DNA from 4 places in the Psychromonas ingrahamii 37 genome. Region 1 is predicted to be linked to each of the others. Evidence: predicted binding sites of a transcription regulator. Region 1 holds the regulator's gene; each other region holds the start of a gene.
The links. Region 1 encodes LexA, which represses DNA repair genes until DNA is damaged. Its sites were predicted from a motif close to TACTGTATNNNNATACAGTA; they were not measured.

Region 1 (4,166 bases):
ACCACAAATAATACGTCTAAACCAATATTGATGGCATTGCTAATAATCAGTAAAAACATAGGTACTTTGGCATTTTGCATACCCAGTAACCAACCTAATAACGCCATATTAATCAAAGCTGCTGGCGCGCTCCAAATACGGATATTAAAATATAACTGTGCATAAAAAAGAACTTGCTCACTACCCTCAATAAATTTTAAGGCCAATATAATCAAAGGTTTTTGTAAGAGTAAAATGGCAATAGCTAACAACAAAGCGACTAGAATAGCTTGTAACAACAAGCGAATAATTTGCTGATGATCACCCGCTCCATAAGCCTGTGCGACTAATCCGGTGGTCGACATTCTTAAAAAACCCAGCATCCAGAAAATAAGCGTCACAATCATCGAGCCTACTGCGACTCCCGCTAAGTAGTATGATTCCGGCATATGCCCAATCACGGCCGTATCAACAAGGCCAAGTAATGGCACGCTAATATTTGAAATCATCATCGGAAATGCAATTGCGAATATTTTCTGGTGGATAGTTAAATTGAAAAGGGGGGATTTTATCATGATAAAAATACTCAATTGTAAACACAGTGAGCGCTTTGCATAACTCATGCAAAGATAAAAACAGCTATCCGCATCACTCAGATTAAAATTATATCCATAAACTCAATGCTAGAAAGATAAACCACTTACCCAGTGGATTTGCTTTAATGCCAGTTTTTATACATTTGATGGATGTTTTCTACCATTAAGTCCATCTTCACACTGAAGATGCCTTCTGCATTTATTGTCGCTTGAAAAGAGGCGTGATGCTCACCTTTGGGATTAATTAATACAATTGAAGCACTGTGATCCACCAAATAATAGGGATCTCCCACTCCCTGGTCCACAATGCTGTAAATCAACCCTAAATTTTGTACAACAGGCCATAGCTGTTTGTGCGTACTCGTCACACCTATAAATTCGGAATTAAAGTAATGTACATATTCCGCTAATTCCTCGGCTTTATCACGGTTTGGATCAACCGAGACAAATACAATTTGTATATCGTCATAGGGTTGTGCTGTTAATTTTGGGTAAACACTATCAAGATGCGCTAAGGTCGTTGGACAGATATCAGGACAAAAAGTGTAACCAATAAAGAAAAGTGTCCATTTTCCTTGTAAATCTTGATTAGTAAAATGTTCACCTCCTGCCACATCAAAGGAAAAATCGATTAAACTTTTACCTTCTTTAAATAAAATTAAAGATTCATTCTGAGTTAAGTCATTTTTAAACTGTGCTCGTCCTAATAATAGAAAGAACAACAGAAAGAACGGCATTATAAAGAGTAATATTTTTTTCATTTCAATAACCCGTTAAATTAAAAATCATCTTATCTAAAGAGGGTAAATGTGCTCAATTCATACTACAGCCAGACTGTAAATAAAACAGCTGACATTACATCCAATCTGCTGTTCGAATGACACCAACGGCTATCCCTTCGATATCAAAAGATTGATATGCAAGGTCTATTTTAATCGGACCAAAATCATTGTTTTCTGCTTTTAATATCACCTGGCGGCCTTCTCGATAAAAACGTTTGACTGTTACATCATCTTCAACACGGGCGATGACCACTTGCCCGTTTTTGATATCTTGGGTTTTATGTACAGCCAGCAGATCACCATCCATAATACCGATATCTTTCATGCTTTCACCCTGCACTCGCAGTAAAAAATCAGCACTAGGGTGAAATAAAGCAGGATCAACATCATAATAGGTTTCAATATGCTGCTGAGCTAAAATCGGTTCACCTGCAGCGACTTGACCAATAAGAGGCAATCCGTCCTGGTGCGCTTTTTCATTATGTTGATGCTCACCCAAAAGACGGATTCCACGAGATGTGCCTGCTAAAATTTCAATCGCACCTTTACGCGCTAAAGCTTTAAGGTGCTCTTCTGCTGCATTAGCGCTTCGAAAACCAAGGATCTTAGCTAATTCAACTCGTGTAGGAGGCATTCCCGTCTTTAATATTTGATCTTTGATCACATCCAATACTTCATTTTGACGCTTGGTTAGCTCTTTCATTATTTAATCTCCACGCTAAATTTAACTGTAAACATGAACAGTGTATATTCATACATGGAGTTAATCTAGTTCCAAACAATATTTTTGAGTCAATCCATCACAAATAATTTTTTCCTGCTTTAAGCATCTCTACAAACGGCCATTAAAGCGCACTACAGTAGCACCAGAAGCATCTTTTGGCCCCAAAAAGGAGAGTGCCTGATTTATGTCAGGACTAAGTTTATTACTGCCTTTAACTGTTCCGACTAGCCGGTAAGCACCACCTTGCTGCAATAAGATATTAATGTTGCTGCTTAGCTGTTCTGATTCCTGCTGCAAAATAGCCACTGCATTACCCTTATCACAACTCAAATTAATGTTCATAGTGGTTAAATCTATTTTACCAAGATCACTGTTGATCCCAGCATTTTTCCAAACAAAAAAACCATCCAATGTATCGCAATAGGGTTCACCCTGTGATGCCTCTTTTATTACCAGGGTAATATCGCCCGATGCTTCAACAGGAATGGGTAAATCTGCATAGGAGAGCAATTCCTGAGCACTTAAATCAAGCAACACATTTTCAATCGCCAGCCCGGAAAGACCTAATTTAACAAAACCTTTTCCTGACATGGCATTCTGACCATTGTTAAATTTAACATTCAGTTTAATCTGCAAAGCAGCCAATGCGAACCAATCTACATCCCATGAGACGCGCTGCAGGTTAAGTTTTTTGTTATAGGATAATAACGCGGCTTCGCCCTGCCATGCAGAGCCGGAAACACCGGCAATCTGGAGCCCCGTGTTTTGAGGGATAAAACGCAATAATGCAGTTGCCGGTAAGGTGGCAAGCAACGCGACCAGATAAAAAGATACAAAGAATATAATAAACTTAATTTTCATGAAGATGGGATCTCTTTGGCAGAGTTAAAGGCATGATTTAATACCCAAGGGAAAGGCGAGTGACTTTAATATAACCTTCTTCATCTGCACGAGATATATCCGCATTGAGAACCGACACTGAGTATTGCGAGCTTAATACGGAAACCCAGTTAATGAAACGGTCAAATTCAACATTACTTACCTGCACTTCAACTTGTTCATTGCGGTTTATAATACGGGAGAAAGTAATACCATTTTGTTGCGCACTGATGGTGACTATCTGGGTAACATTTTGGTTTTCACTCACAGCGGATCCTTGTCCTACACCCGCGCTAACTAAAAGAGTTGCGCGCTGTTGGGTGGTGGATAAGGTCTGCTGGGCTCGCTGTAATTGATTTTCACTATTATCAAGCCCGATAGACAGCGGCTGCCATATGCCCCAGTAAATAATGGCTATCAATATCAGCAATACAGAAACTAATGATAGTTGCTGCTCTCTTTCAGTAATACTTTCCCACCAGGTGTTAAGGCGCTCGACCATTATTTTTCCCTTCTTATTAGTACGTCACTAATACTTTCCCAACAAAAGTTAAACCACTCGACCATTATTTTTTCCTTCTTATTAGTACGTCACTAATACTTTTCCAACAAAAGTTAAAACGCTCTACCATTATTTTTTCCTTATCGTGAGCACGCCACTAACGCCCGACTTACTGTTATTTAACGCGCCTTGCTGTGCGCTTAAATGCTCAGGTAGTTCAGCTGCAAATGTTTCAAAGGCCTGAAAACTTGGCGCAGTCAGTGCCAGCTGCAGCTCCTGTTTTTTACTGTCAAACTTCAAGCTGGAAATTTCGAATTCTTTAAGAGACATAAGTGCAGGTGAAAGATCATCAAGAACAGTTAAAAAATCAAATTCCACACTACTCCCTTGAAGTTCTTTTAACATTGTATCGAGTTTATAATTGATACGCGCATATCTTAATTTACTTTCCCGAGGAAATGCTTGGCTATAGATAGTTTCGACCTGTTGCTGGATTAACTCGGTTTCAGCTTGAACTTGTAAGGTGTGGCTATAAATATTGAGCACTGATACGATAAAAAGCAGGACGCCAGCAGCAGCTGGAATTCGCCATTTTTTAATATATGGGCTCACTTCTTTTACGGGTTTAAATTCAGCGGTCAGAAAATTGACTGGGTTGTTTTTAGTCCCAATGGCTAACAACTCCATCGGTAACATGGCGTCAT
Region 2 (4,166 bases), 2.0 Mb from region 1:
GCCGAATTATGTTCGGCATTAGAAGGTGGCGGTATTATTCGCTGTAAACAGCAGGACTTATTATCCGATGAAATAAAAAACCATTTATCAGCTGATAAATTTGTGACTAAATTAGCCCTGTGCTGGGCTGACAGTATCTCATTTATTATTGGCGAAGAATTTGCGCTTAAACGCATTAAGTTTGCCGATGTATTGCAGGAACAAAATGAAGATATCGATAAAGATGATTTTGCGGCTCGCTTCGATGCTGACTTTGCCCTGATGACGGGAGAAATTAAACAGCTCATTCCGGCTGTGCTAGCGGCTTTTGGTGGCGAGCAAAGCCTTTAATAAAAAATAGACAGCATTCGGTTACAGGTAAATTGCCTCTCTGCCTCACCTGAAAAGAGGGTCTGTTGACCATTCGAGTACGAATTTTTTTCAATATAAAAGTGTTCTGAGCAAGGAATGCATCGTTCACATAGTTATTCTATGTAAACGACAAATAACGCAGGACGCTTTTAGATGAACCCGAAGGGCAACATTTGTGGGCACTTTTTACTGCGTTATAGCCTGCTTATGTAGAATAACTACACCGCGCAAGCTCTGCCTTGTATAAAGCACGCACAAATTGCTGCAAAAATGTACACGAAAGGTCAACAGCCCCTAAATACCTTTGATATTCTTCTCAAAAATATCGAAGGTTTTTTATCTTTGTTCCTCAAAAAATGAAAAAATCTGTTAATATCTTCGCTTACAATCCCTTAAAATTTTCAATGAGTCGAATAATATGAGTGTTTCAATTTTTGGCAGTGCAAAGGCTAATAGTGCGACAAAAGCCCTTCTTTTAGGATCTGGAGAACTGGGTAAAGAAGTGGCAATTGAACTGCAACGCTTTGGTATTGAAGTGATTGCGGCAGATAGTTATGAAAATGCGCCTGCAATGCAAGTCGCGCATTCATCCCATGTTGTTAGTATGCTGGATGGCGAAAAATTAGCGACAATTATTCGAGCCGAAAAGCCTGATTTTATTATCCCTGAAGTAGAAGCCATCGCCACGGATACATTACTTGCCTTAGAAGCAGAAGGTTTTAATGTAGTACCCACAGCCCGTGCCGCAAAATTGACTATGGACAGAGAAGGTATTCGCCGCCTCGCTGCTGAAACCTTAGGAATAAAAACATCACCCTATATATTTGCAGACAGCAAAGAAGAATATTTATCTGCGATCGAGAAAATAGGCAAACCTTGTGTGATTAAACCCGTTATGAGCAGTTCAGGTAAGGGCCAAAGTATTGTAAAAAGCGCTGCCGATTTAGACAATGCATGGACCTATTCTCAAGTTGGCGGTCGTAGTGGTGAAGGTCGTATCATTATTGAGGGTTTTGTGCCCTTTGATTATGAAATCACGCTATTAACAGTGAATGCCGTTGATGGTACTCATTTCTGTGACCCTATTGGTCATCGTCAGGAAAATGGTGATTACCGCGAATCCTGGCAACCACAAGCAATGTCAACGGTGGCGCTGCAGAAGGCACAGAATATCGCCAAAAAAATAGTCACTGAACTAGGTGGATATGGTTTATTTGGTATGGAGTTTTTTGTCAAAGGCGATCAGGTTTATTTTAGCGAAGTCTCCCCTCGCCCGCACGATACCGGATTAGTTACCTTAGTTTCACAGGATGCTTCAGAATTTGCGTTACATGTTCGTGCCATTTTAGGTTTTCCTATTGGTCGTATTATTCAATATGGCCCCTGCGCATCGAGTGTTATTTTAGGCAATGGTCTATCCGATGATATTAAATTTACCAACCTAGATCAAGCACTCGGCAGCGTCGCCGGTGCGCAAATTCGACTATTTGCCAAACCAGATATCAATGGTCAGCGACGTTTAGGTGTCGCCATTGCACGTGGTGAAACAGTTGAAGAAGCCGTTGATAATGCCAAGACTGTCTCGAATAAAGTTAATATTATTTATTAAGTAACGCTGCTAAAATTTTGTTGTCAGTATTTAAAGGTAACTTTAGTTACCTTTTTTTATGTCTTTTTTCTCTCCAAACACAGCCAGCGCTTAAAAAAAACACAACTTCAGCATAAAAAACTTGAAAAATAACACAATCACCATTACTGTTGTTTTATACAGTGTTTTTAAATACAGGTGTTTATATGTTATCTAACTGCATGCAAGCCAAAAATAAAATAAAATCAGAAAATAATAAATCACTACACTTAAGCCGCAAAAACCACGTCAATGTCAGTTATAATTTAGCCAACTATCACGCATTATTGGCACATATGAACAATGATCAGGATCAACGTTGGATATTATTTATCGCCCCTCCCGGTAAGCCTAATTTTAGTTTTTTACAACGCTCAGGTATTCATAAAAGTCGCGTGCTCACCCTTGATGCCCATAGGGTAAAAGATTCACTTACGCTGCTTAAAAGCACACTGCAAAGTAATAACTATTCAACCGTTATAACCTGGTTAAGTGAAATTGATAAAACACTACAGGCTGAATTACAGGGTTATTGCCAGACAAGTAAAACAAACTGCTTTGTTTACTGTAAACAATAATCTCAACGTCCTAAAATTTGTTATACCCGAACGACTTGAAGATGCAGATTCAGATTCAAATAATTTGGGGTTATAATGCTGACAATTTTATCGAATAGGCAGCATTAATATGTACCACTACTGTGAAAAAACCAAAAAATTAATTAATCTTATCGGCAGCGGCAATGCCGCTTATGTGCCAAAAGCGATTACTTGTGCAATTAACACTCTAGACAGAATTGCGGCTAATAAAGATTTACCGGAAAATGTTAGAGAAGAGGCTGCTTATGCGGCTGCAAACCTGTCACTCAGTGATTATAAAGACGATTAAAAAATAGTGGTCAGGAATAAGATAAGTTAACCTGAGAAAGTGAGAAGCTTTCAGGGGTGGGAAATATTAACTTAAGCCGATATCTGTTTAAAAAAATGGCGATAATAATAGATAATCACCATTTTTCAATAACTTGATTTTAGGATCTTCATAACCTAAAAGCGATAGCGTAAACGTCCTATCAAAGGGACTCAACTAAACTGTTATACTTCAACCTCAAGCATACGGGCGATACGATCTTCTTCCTCTTCACGTGCCGCGCTGATTTCACTTAGAATATTATCGACATCGGTTATTTCATTGCTTTCAGCAAATAAGCCCGTTAGCACAACATCATTTTTCAACTCACCTGCTTCATATAAGGCCCAGATTTCTTCGGCATACTTGCTGTCTTTCAGCGCCGGGGCAAATTGTGCATAATAAGCGGTCATATTATTAACATCGCGAAATAACATTCGTTTGGCATTGTTATTTCCGGCTGCGTCAATGGCTTGAGGTAAATCGATAATCACAGGTCCCCACTCATCAACTAACACATTAAATTCTGATAAGTCACCGTGAATAATGCCAATATTCAACATGCGAACAACATAATTCATAATTTCCAAATGGTCATCTAATGCTTGCTCTTCGGGCATACTGACATCATTAAGACGTGGCGCGGCAAACCCCTCTTCGTCAGTGATTAAATCCATTAATAAAACACCTTCAAAACAGCCGTAGGGTTGCGGTACGCGTACGCCTGCATCGGATAATTTGTATAAAGCTTCTACTTCAGCATTCTGCCAAAGTTTTTCCTGTTCCCCACGTCCAAACTTTGACCCTTTTTCCATCGCACGGGCGCGACGTCCGTTGCGTACTTTGCGGCCTTCATTGTATAAAACGGCTTGTTTAAAACTACGTTTACTTGCCTCCTTGTACACTTTAGCGCAACGCACATGCTCACCACATTGCACCACAAAAACAGTTGCTTCTTTACCACTCATTAATTGGCGTAATACCTTATCAACTAAACCATCGTCAACAAGAGGTTGTATTCTTTTAGGTGTTTTCATATTTTTTTTTACATTCTCTTATTGTTAATAATTGATTTCAGTATGATAGCATTTAGCTTGATGTCGTTTGCTTGTTGAAGGTCCGTACCTGTTATAGGGCGCATTAAAAGCTAACGTCCAGATCAAAGAATAGACCTCTCTATTGTGCGGATTGTCACCCATTATTATTGGTAGACTATTAATAACTTTTCCTAGCCTTTTAATATTACGCTGTTTGCTTACATTGATTTGTTGAAATTCAACAG
Region 3 (4,166 bases), 2.0 Mb from region 1:
TAATGCATTAGCCAAAGCCGCTTCGGCCTTATCCCAAGTCGCATCATCGCCCACTCGTTGATCTGGGCGGGTAGATAGTTTGACAGCAATATCATCAAAACCAAAGGTTTTGTAACATTCAAATACCATCTGAATACAAGCAGATACTTCGTCAAGAATTTGTTCTTCCGTGCAGAAGATATGGGCATCATCCTGAGTAAAAGCACGTACACGCATTAAACCGTGTAATGAGCCGGACGGCTCGTTACGGTGACAAGAGCCAAACTCGGCCATGCGCAGTGGCAAATCGCGATACGATTTCAGTCCCTGATTGAAGATTTGTAAATGTCCGGGGCAGTTCATGGGTTTAATCGCATAGTCTCGATTTTCAGAGCTGGTACAGAACATATTGTCTTTGTATTTACCCCAATGTCCCGATTTTTCCCAAAGAGCACGATCCAGTATTTGCGGCGCTTTTACTTCTTGGTAGTCATAAGCTTCCGTTTGTTCACGCACATATTTTTCAAGTTCTCGATAAATTGTCCAGCCATTACTATGCCAAAAAACCATACCTGGGGCTTCTTCCTGCATATGATACAAGTCTAACTGTTTACCAATTTTACGATGGTCACGTTTGGCTGCTTCTTCAAGACGTTTTAAATACGCATTAAGTTGTTTTTTGTCAGCCCAAGCGGTGCCATAAATTCGTTGTAACATTTTATTATCTGAATTGCCGCGCCAATATGCGCCTGAGACCTTCATCAGTTTAAAATATTGACAGAATTTCATTACCGGCACATGTGGGCCTCGGCACATATCAATATATTCTTCATGATGGTATAACCCGGGACGATCATCAGGGTGAATACCTTCAAGAATCTCTAATTTATAGCTCTCACCACGCTCTTTGAAAAGCGCTTTTGCTTCTTCTACCGAAACTTTTTCTTTAACCACAGTATAATTAGTTTTCACTAATTCGTTCATACGCTTAGCAATTTTTGCCAATTCATCATCATTGATCGTGACATCAAGATCAATATCGTAATAAAAGCCATTTTCAATCGTCGGACCAATAGCCATCTTAGCATTAGGATAAAGCTGCTTAATGGCATGCCCTAAAAGATGCGCACATGAGTGACGTAAAATTTCTAAACCTTGGTCATCTTTTGCGGTAATAATGGCAATATTAGCATCTTTCTCAATAGGATCACATGCATCAACTAACTGACCGTCAACACGTCCGGCAATACATGCTTTGGCAAGACCGGGGCCGATATCGGCAGCGATTTCCATTATTGAGGTAGTGTTATCGAATTGACGTTGATTACCGTCGGGTAGAGTAATAATGGGCATGCTGTATTTCCTCACAGTGATGCTTCCAACCAAAAAGCATTTGTATAATTGATAAATAAGATGCGCATTTTAAAGGAATATAACGCTCATTAAAAGCGCCAATTTCCAAGGTTCGAAAAGTAGCGTTTAATAGGGGCTGCATTGAAGATTAAAATACTGATAAGTTAGGGGCGAATGACAACCTTTGCCAACCGAATCTGTTAGTTATTTTTTTTTACTTTCTCCTCGGGAGTAAAGCTATTACCTTTAAATAAACTCATTACAGCCTCTTTATTACTGGCAAGGTATAAACCTAACTCTTCCAATTGCTGATCATCAAGCGTTATTGTACTAGCGCCAATAAATTCCGCGAGTTGATCCGCACTGTCTAACATTTTATCGTATGCATCGGCTTCTTTTTTACTGGTAAAGGTCATTTTTTCAACCCCTTTTCTTTCTACAATGTATTTTATGATTATTGTCACGGCGGCCTCTTTAAAATGTGAACTTATTCATGTATTTTTATACAGTACTAAAATCACGCTAAGATTGCAAATTTTTGTTAAATACACGTTTGTTTGCTATCTTTCCCATTAACTAAATAATAATATGAATTTATTCAATGAAAACAATAATCTGCCGGCATTGTGATATGGTTTCAAATGTTTCCCGCGTGCCTGTAAACTACGTGGCTAAATGCTGCCGTTGCGGGGGTCCAATATATAAAAATACCAAGTGCAGGCCGTCGGTGTTGCTTGCTCTCTCTTTAACCGCATTACTGGTAATAGTCCCGGCTTTTTATTTCCCGTTAATTTCAGTCAATTTACTGGGGATTACTGAGGACACAAATTTATTGCAGGGCGCGTTAATGATGCTTGATAATGCACCCGTTGTATCCGCTGCCGTGTTATTTTGTGCTGTCATAGCCCCCACATTATTACTTTCATGTATTGCCTTTAGCAGTGCATGCTTAACCTATAATTACTTCCCAACCTATATGCCAAAAGTGTTATATATCACGCACTCTTTGATTCATTGGTCAATGCTGGAGGTCTATATGATTAGCTTAATAGTCGCTATTTTTAAATTGATGAATTATGCAGATTTATATTTTGGCTCTGGTGTCTATTTTTTTATTACCCTGCTGCTACTTGATATGACGATTATCAGTAATTATAGCAATCATGCTTATTGGGAGCGTTATATCAATGGCAAGTAATCCAATAGCAGGACAAACAGGTTTTAAACAGGGGCTGCAACTTTGTAAAGTTTGCGGAAATCACTCGCCCTATAAAACAGAGCAGACCCGCTGCCCTGTCTGTTTAAGCCCTATTTCTGTGCGCAACAAAAACAGTTTGCAAAAAACCTGGGCATTTTTAATAACCTCCGCCATCTTTATTTTTCCCGCTAATTTATACCCTATTACTTATTTATTAAAAAATAATATACTTTACCCCGATACTATTTTCTCCGGGATATTAAGCTTAATTGAAAGTGATATGCTAACGATTGCAATTGTCGTTTTTATTGCTTCAATAGTGGTCCCTATTTTTAAAATAATGGCATTAACTTTTATCCTGCTTGCCATACAATACCGATGGCGCTTTAGCCATAAAAAACAACTTTGGATATTTAAGACAGTGGATTGGATAGGAAAATGGTCAATATTAGATCTTTTTGTTATTTCAATTATGGTGGCGGTATTTGATAAAGGGCAGTTACTCTCTGTTTATCCGGGAATAGCGGCCTCTTCATTCACTATAGTGGTGTTAACCACCCTCTTTGCTGCAAACAGTTTTGATACGCGTTTAATTTGGGATGCTAAAAAATAATGAACGAACAAGATTCAATGACAGAGGCAACAATCCTCAAGTCACAAACAATATCGCCCATCTGGTTTCTTCCTGCAGTTGCTGCACTTTTGGGTGCCTGGTTTTTATTTCAAAATATAACCCATGCTAATACGACCATTAAAATACACTTTGAACATGCGGAAAGCATCATAGTTGATAAAACGAAACTGCATTACAAAGGCGTGATCATTGGTACTGTCAAAAAAGTGGAGTTGGATGCCACCAGCGGTGTGAATATTATTGCAGAAATTGAATCTCACGCCAAATTTATGCTCCGTAAGAACACCAAATTTTGGTTGGTTTCACCCAAAGCGTCACTCACTTCCATAACCGGTTTAGATACCCTTTTTTCTGGTAGTTATATTAATCTGCAACGTGGTGAAGGGGAGTATACAACTAATTTTATAGCACAAACAGAGCAGCCCATTAACATTCCTGAAAACGCACGGCTCATTAATCTACAAAGTGACAATGCGGATTCTATTAATGTCGGGACACCATTATTCTACAGGAATATTAAAGTGGGTGAAGTTGCCGCGATCCGTTTAGAGCAATCAGGAAAAACTGTCAATATTAGCGCATTTGTTGATGGTGAATATAAACATCTGGTTAAAAATAACAGTAAATTTTGGAATATTAGCGGGTTAAGCGCCAATGTCTCACCAGCAGGTATCGATATATCCCTCAATAGCATCACTTCCTTAATTGCAGGCGGTATTACCTTTTCCTCACCTGAGGACGGTGAAACACTTAAAAACGAGGCTCAATTTCAATTATTTAATAATATTGATGACAGTAAAACAGGGCTCTCTATAGAGCTAATTACAAATAAAATCAATAACTTACCAAATGGCGCCGGCATTTTATTTAAAGGTTTTGGTATTGGCAGAATAACGGATATTCAATATTCTATAAAGGATCAGCAGTTTGTTGTCTCGGCGCTTATTAACCCTCAGTTTAGTGAATTGATCACTGACGGATCACAATTTTGGATTGAGCAGA
Region 4 (4,166 bases), 1.0 Mb from region 1:
TTTAGACCAAAAGGCAGCGAAACAACACTGCCTGGTCAAGCACACAAGCACACAAGCACACAAGCATATTGATTTATTGAACTAATAATTCCTGTGCATTCGCTAATGTGTGTTCAGTGATACGGTCTCCGCCTAATAACCTTGCTAATTCACTGATACGATCTTCAGGATTTAGTTTAAACATAGTGGTATTCGTGGTTTTACCATCACTTTGTTTATTAACAAACATCTGTTGATGACCATTACCTGCTACTTGCGGTAAATGCGTCACACAAAATATTTGCGTATTCTCACCCAGACTACGTAATGATTTCCCAACGACGGTCGCTGTCGCGCCACTGATCCCTGCATCAACTTCATCAAAAATCAGTGTTGGTGTAGAAACGCGTTGGCTAATGATTACTTGAATGGCCAAACCAATACGCGATAATTCACCTCCTGAAGCGACTTTACCTAAATCCTGTAGGGGTTGTCCTGCGTTTGTTGCTACTTTAAATTCAATACTGTCTATCCCCAAGGGACTCAATGTATTGCGACTTGCTTGGGTTAAGGATACTTCGAATATTCCCTCTTCCATATTAAGTTGTTGGATACTTGCGGTGATCTTTTTACTTAACTTTTTACTGTAACGAAAACGGCTTTGACTGAGTTTATTTGCCTGCTGGAAATAATTGAGTTCAGCCTCTTCTAAGTCGATAATAAGTTGTTCTATTTGCGCATTACAATCATTTAACGCTTGGTATTCTTTGTTTAATTTTTGGTGATGCTCGAAAAGAAACTCAGGTTGAACTTGGTGCTTACGGGCTAAAGATAACGCTTCACTCATGCGCGTTTCTAATTGTTGGAAATGTTCAGGATCAAGTTCTAAGTTGTCACTAAAATGACGCAGTTCATAACTGGCATCTTCGATTGGGATAATGGCTTCCTGTAAGCTTTCAAGAATAGCCCTTAGTGAAGGATCGTTATCTACCTGATGCTCAAGTGCAGAAACCGTTTTACGCAATAGGCTCAAGGCATCAAACTCTTCTCCTTCGCTTAACTGTGAAAGGCTAATTTGGCACATGGTTAATAAAGCACCGCTATTGGCTAAACGTTTATGCTCCTGCTCTATCTCTTGAAACTCATCTTCAGCGAGCGCAAAGGCATCTAACTCTTCAATTTGGTATTCAAGCAACTGTTTGCTAGCCTGTTTTTCTTGCTGATTAAGTTGTTGCTGCTTGAGTTGCTTATTAAGGAAGTGCCAGCCTTGATAGGTATCTTTCACTTTTTGTAATAATAGATGATGTCCTGCATATTCATCGACAACAGAAAGTTGAATATCATTTTTCAGAAGGCTTTGGTGGGCGTGCTGACCGTGAATATTAACCAGTAATTGTCCCAGACTTTTAAGCTGTGAGAGCGGGACTGGGGTGCCATTAATATAAGCGCGCGAACGGCCTTCTTTGGTAATAATTCGGCGTAATAAACACTCCGCATTATCACTTGGGGAATCTTCAAGATCGTTTTTTTTTAACCAGCTTTTTGCGTGAGGGGTATCATTTAAGGTAAAACGGGCATTCACTTCAGCCTGTTCAGTGCCAACCCTTATCATATTGGCATCGGCGCGATCACCAAGGCACAAACCCAGCGCGTCAATAGCAATGGATTTACCAGCACCGGTTTCACCTGTGATGGTCGTCATGCCTTGGTGAAATTCTAATTCTAAAAATTGAACAATGGCAAAATGTTGAATAGTTAAGTGGCTAAGCATAATTTACATCCCAAAGACTGAGTATTAACACTGTTTATTTGCACAGTCTAATACTGTTTTTTTAAACAGTAAAGATGAGATGTGTTGAATTTTCTTCTATTTTTTTCTGACCAGTTAATAAAGCTTATTGCCCCACCCCAATTTATTTTGTAAGACATGGAAATAGTTATAGTTTTTTGGGTGAACTAATTTTAATTGATCTTGGCTTTTTTTGATTATTATTTCATCCCCAGGTAGAACGGATAAATTTACATGGCTGTCACAGCTTATTTGCATTTCACTTTTATTCGATTGTGCAATTTTCAAACGCACACAACTATTAGCGTCAATAACAATGGGGCGGCTATTTAATGTATGGGGGAACATAGGTAACAGACTAATGGCATCTAAATTTGGCGTTAAAATTGGGCCACCCCCTGATAGAGAGTATGCTGTTGAACCCGTTGGTGTTGCAATAATTAGACCGTCAGCGCGTTGATTCAACATGAAGTCATCGTTTACATAGACTTCAAATTCAAGCATATGCGCAATTTTATCTGGATGTAAAACAGCTTCATTAACTGCAGTATTGGAGCTTTTCATATCGCCATGGCGATGTACTTGCGCTTCTAATAAAAAACGTTTTTCTATTTGGTAATTACCTAATAATACTTGCTCTAATGGCTGCTCAAAATTATCCGGATCAAGATCCGTTAAAAAGCCTAAGTTACCCCGGTTTACACCAATAACAGCAATGTCAAAACGTGACAATACACGGGCAGCGCCAAGCATGTAACCATCTCCACCTATCACTATCGCTAAATCACAACGGCTTCCGATACCAACCAAGTCCGCGCGGTCGAATCCATTCATAGGAAGTTCATCGGCGATGCGCTGATCAACGACCAGCTTTACGCCTTTAGCTTTCAAAAAACGATATAAAGCTAATAATGTCAGTTTAGCATCGGGATGTTGAGTTTTGGCAATCAAACCAATCGTTTTAAATTCAATTAAATTGTCGTGCTGGGCACCCATAGAGTTCCTTTATTAGTTAATATTATAGTTAAAGGATAACCTGATATAATGTTCTAGCAGTAATTATTTTCTTTCAGGTCAATTTGTTACGATTTATTGGTCGCTAAAGAGGAGAATAATTTATTCATATCCTCACAACAGGCTTGAAACTATAATTGTAATCCCCATAATAGAGTATATAAAAATTTAAATCTTTAATTGATTAGGATAAAAGCATGACGGAAGACAAAAAAACTATTCCAGAAGAACAAGTTGAAGCTGAGCAAGTTGTAGTAGAAGAAGTTGAAGCCGAGCTAGTTGAAAATGATGAATCTGCACAACCACAAGAAGAGGCTGAAGCCTCTAACGAAGACTTAAATATGATTGAAGTACTGAATAAAAAATTAGCACTTGCAGAGCAACAGATTGTCGATCAGCAGGCTGATGTTGCCCGTGCCCAAGCTGATGTGGTAAATGCACGTCGGATTGCCGCTCAAGATGTTCAGAAAGCACACAAATTTGCACTGGTTAAATTTGCTGATGGTTTATTACCCGTGATCGACAGTTTAGAAATGGCGATTAGCCACGCCGACAAAGAAGATGAAACGCTAAAACCTATGATTGAAGGCGTTGAATTAACACTAAAATCTATGCTTGATACAGTCGACAAGTTTGGCTTAAAAGTGATTGATCCAAAAGATGAAGCTTTTGACCCTGAAAAACACCAAGCGATGAGCATGCGCGCAGTCCCTGATGTAGCGCCTAATCAAGTTATTGCTGTTATGCAAAAAGGGTATGAATTAAATGGCCGTGTTATTCGTCCGGCAATGGTCATGGTGTCTAAGGCTGAGGACTAATTATACTTTTTTGGCTGGTCAATGAAAAGTGCTGCAAAGCGCTTTTTCACGGGTAATAAAAAATAATAAAAATACATTTTTTTTGATGCTAGCCCTTGAAAGTAAAAAATAGTACCTCATATATAAGACAATTAAAGTGGCACAGTATTTTACAATGAAATTAAATACTGTGTCTGCTTACTAAACAACACAAAACATAAATAAGTTTGGAGAAGAGTAAAATGGGCAAAATAATCGGTATTGATTTAGGTACAACAAATTCATGTGTATCTGTACTTGTTGGTGGCGTAGCAAAAATCATCGAAAATGCAGAAGGTGAACGTACAACACCTTCAATCATCGCTTACACTGAAGGTGAAACTTTAGTTGGACAACCTGCAAAACGTCAGTCGGTCACTAACCCTCAAAATACTCTTTTTGCGATTAAACGTTTAATCGGTCGTCGTTATGAAGATGAAGAAGTACAACGTGATATCAAAATCATGCCTTACAAAATTGTTAAAGCTGACAATGGTGATGCATGGGTAGAAGCGCACGGCAACAAAATGGCACCGCCACAAATCTCT

Region 2: the regulator LexA is predicted to act here: its motif matches at 2,105-2,124, upstream of PING_RS11515 (SulA-like leucine-rich domain-containing protein).
Region 3: the regulator LexA is predicted to act here: its motif matches at 1,824-1,843, upstream of PING_RS11445 (YebG family protein).
Region 4: the regulator LexA is predicted to act here: its motif matches at 1,802-1,821, upstream of recN (DNA repair protein RecN).

The regions. Positions count from the first base shown of each region.
Region 1 is NC_008709.1:137,936-142,101, reverse strand. It holds gene PING_RS00620 (MATE family efflux transporter) at 1-491, opposite strand, end outside; gene PING_RS00615 (SCO family protein) at 698-1,336, opposite strand; gene lexA (transcriptional repressor LexA) at 1,431-2,060, opposite strand; gene PING_RS00605 (type II secretion system protein N) at 2,190-2,942, opposite strand; gene PING_RS00600 (type II secretion system protein M) at 2,980-3,462, opposite strand; gene gspL (type II secretion system protein GspL) at 3,592-4,166, opposite strand, start outside.
Region 2 is NC_008709.1:2,717,074-2,721,239, forward strand. It holds gene rdgC (recombination-associated protein RdgC) at 1-330, shown strand, start outside; gene purT (formate-dependent phosphoribosylglycinamide formyltransferase) at 770-1,960, shown strand; gene PING_RS11515 (SulA-like leucine-rich domain-containing protein) at 2,146-2,556, shown strand; gene PING_RS11520 (YaeP family protein) at 2,666-2,866, shown strand; gene PING_RS11525 (PA4780 family RIO1-like protein kinase) at 3,070-3,921, opposite strand.
Region 3 is NC_008709.1:2,701,100-2,705,265, forward strand. It holds gene thrS (threonine--tRNA ligase) at 1-1,332, opposite strand, end outside; gene PING_RS11445 (YebG family protein) at 1,533-1,796, opposite strand; gene PING_RS11450 (paraquat-inducible protein A) at 1,934-2,530, shown strand; gene PING_RS11455 (paraquat-inducible protein A) at 2,520-3,143, shown strand; gene PING_RS11460 (MlaD family protein) at 3,143-4,166, shown strand, end outside.
Region 4 is NC_008709.1:1,143,920-1,148,085, forward strand. It holds gene recN (DNA repair protein RecN) at 74-1,750, opposite strand; gene nadK (NAD(+) kinase) at 1,865-2,764, opposite strand; gene grpE (nucleotide exchange factor GrpE) at 2,980-3,600, shown strand; gene dnaK (molecular chaperone DnaK) at 3,822-4,166, shown strand, end outside.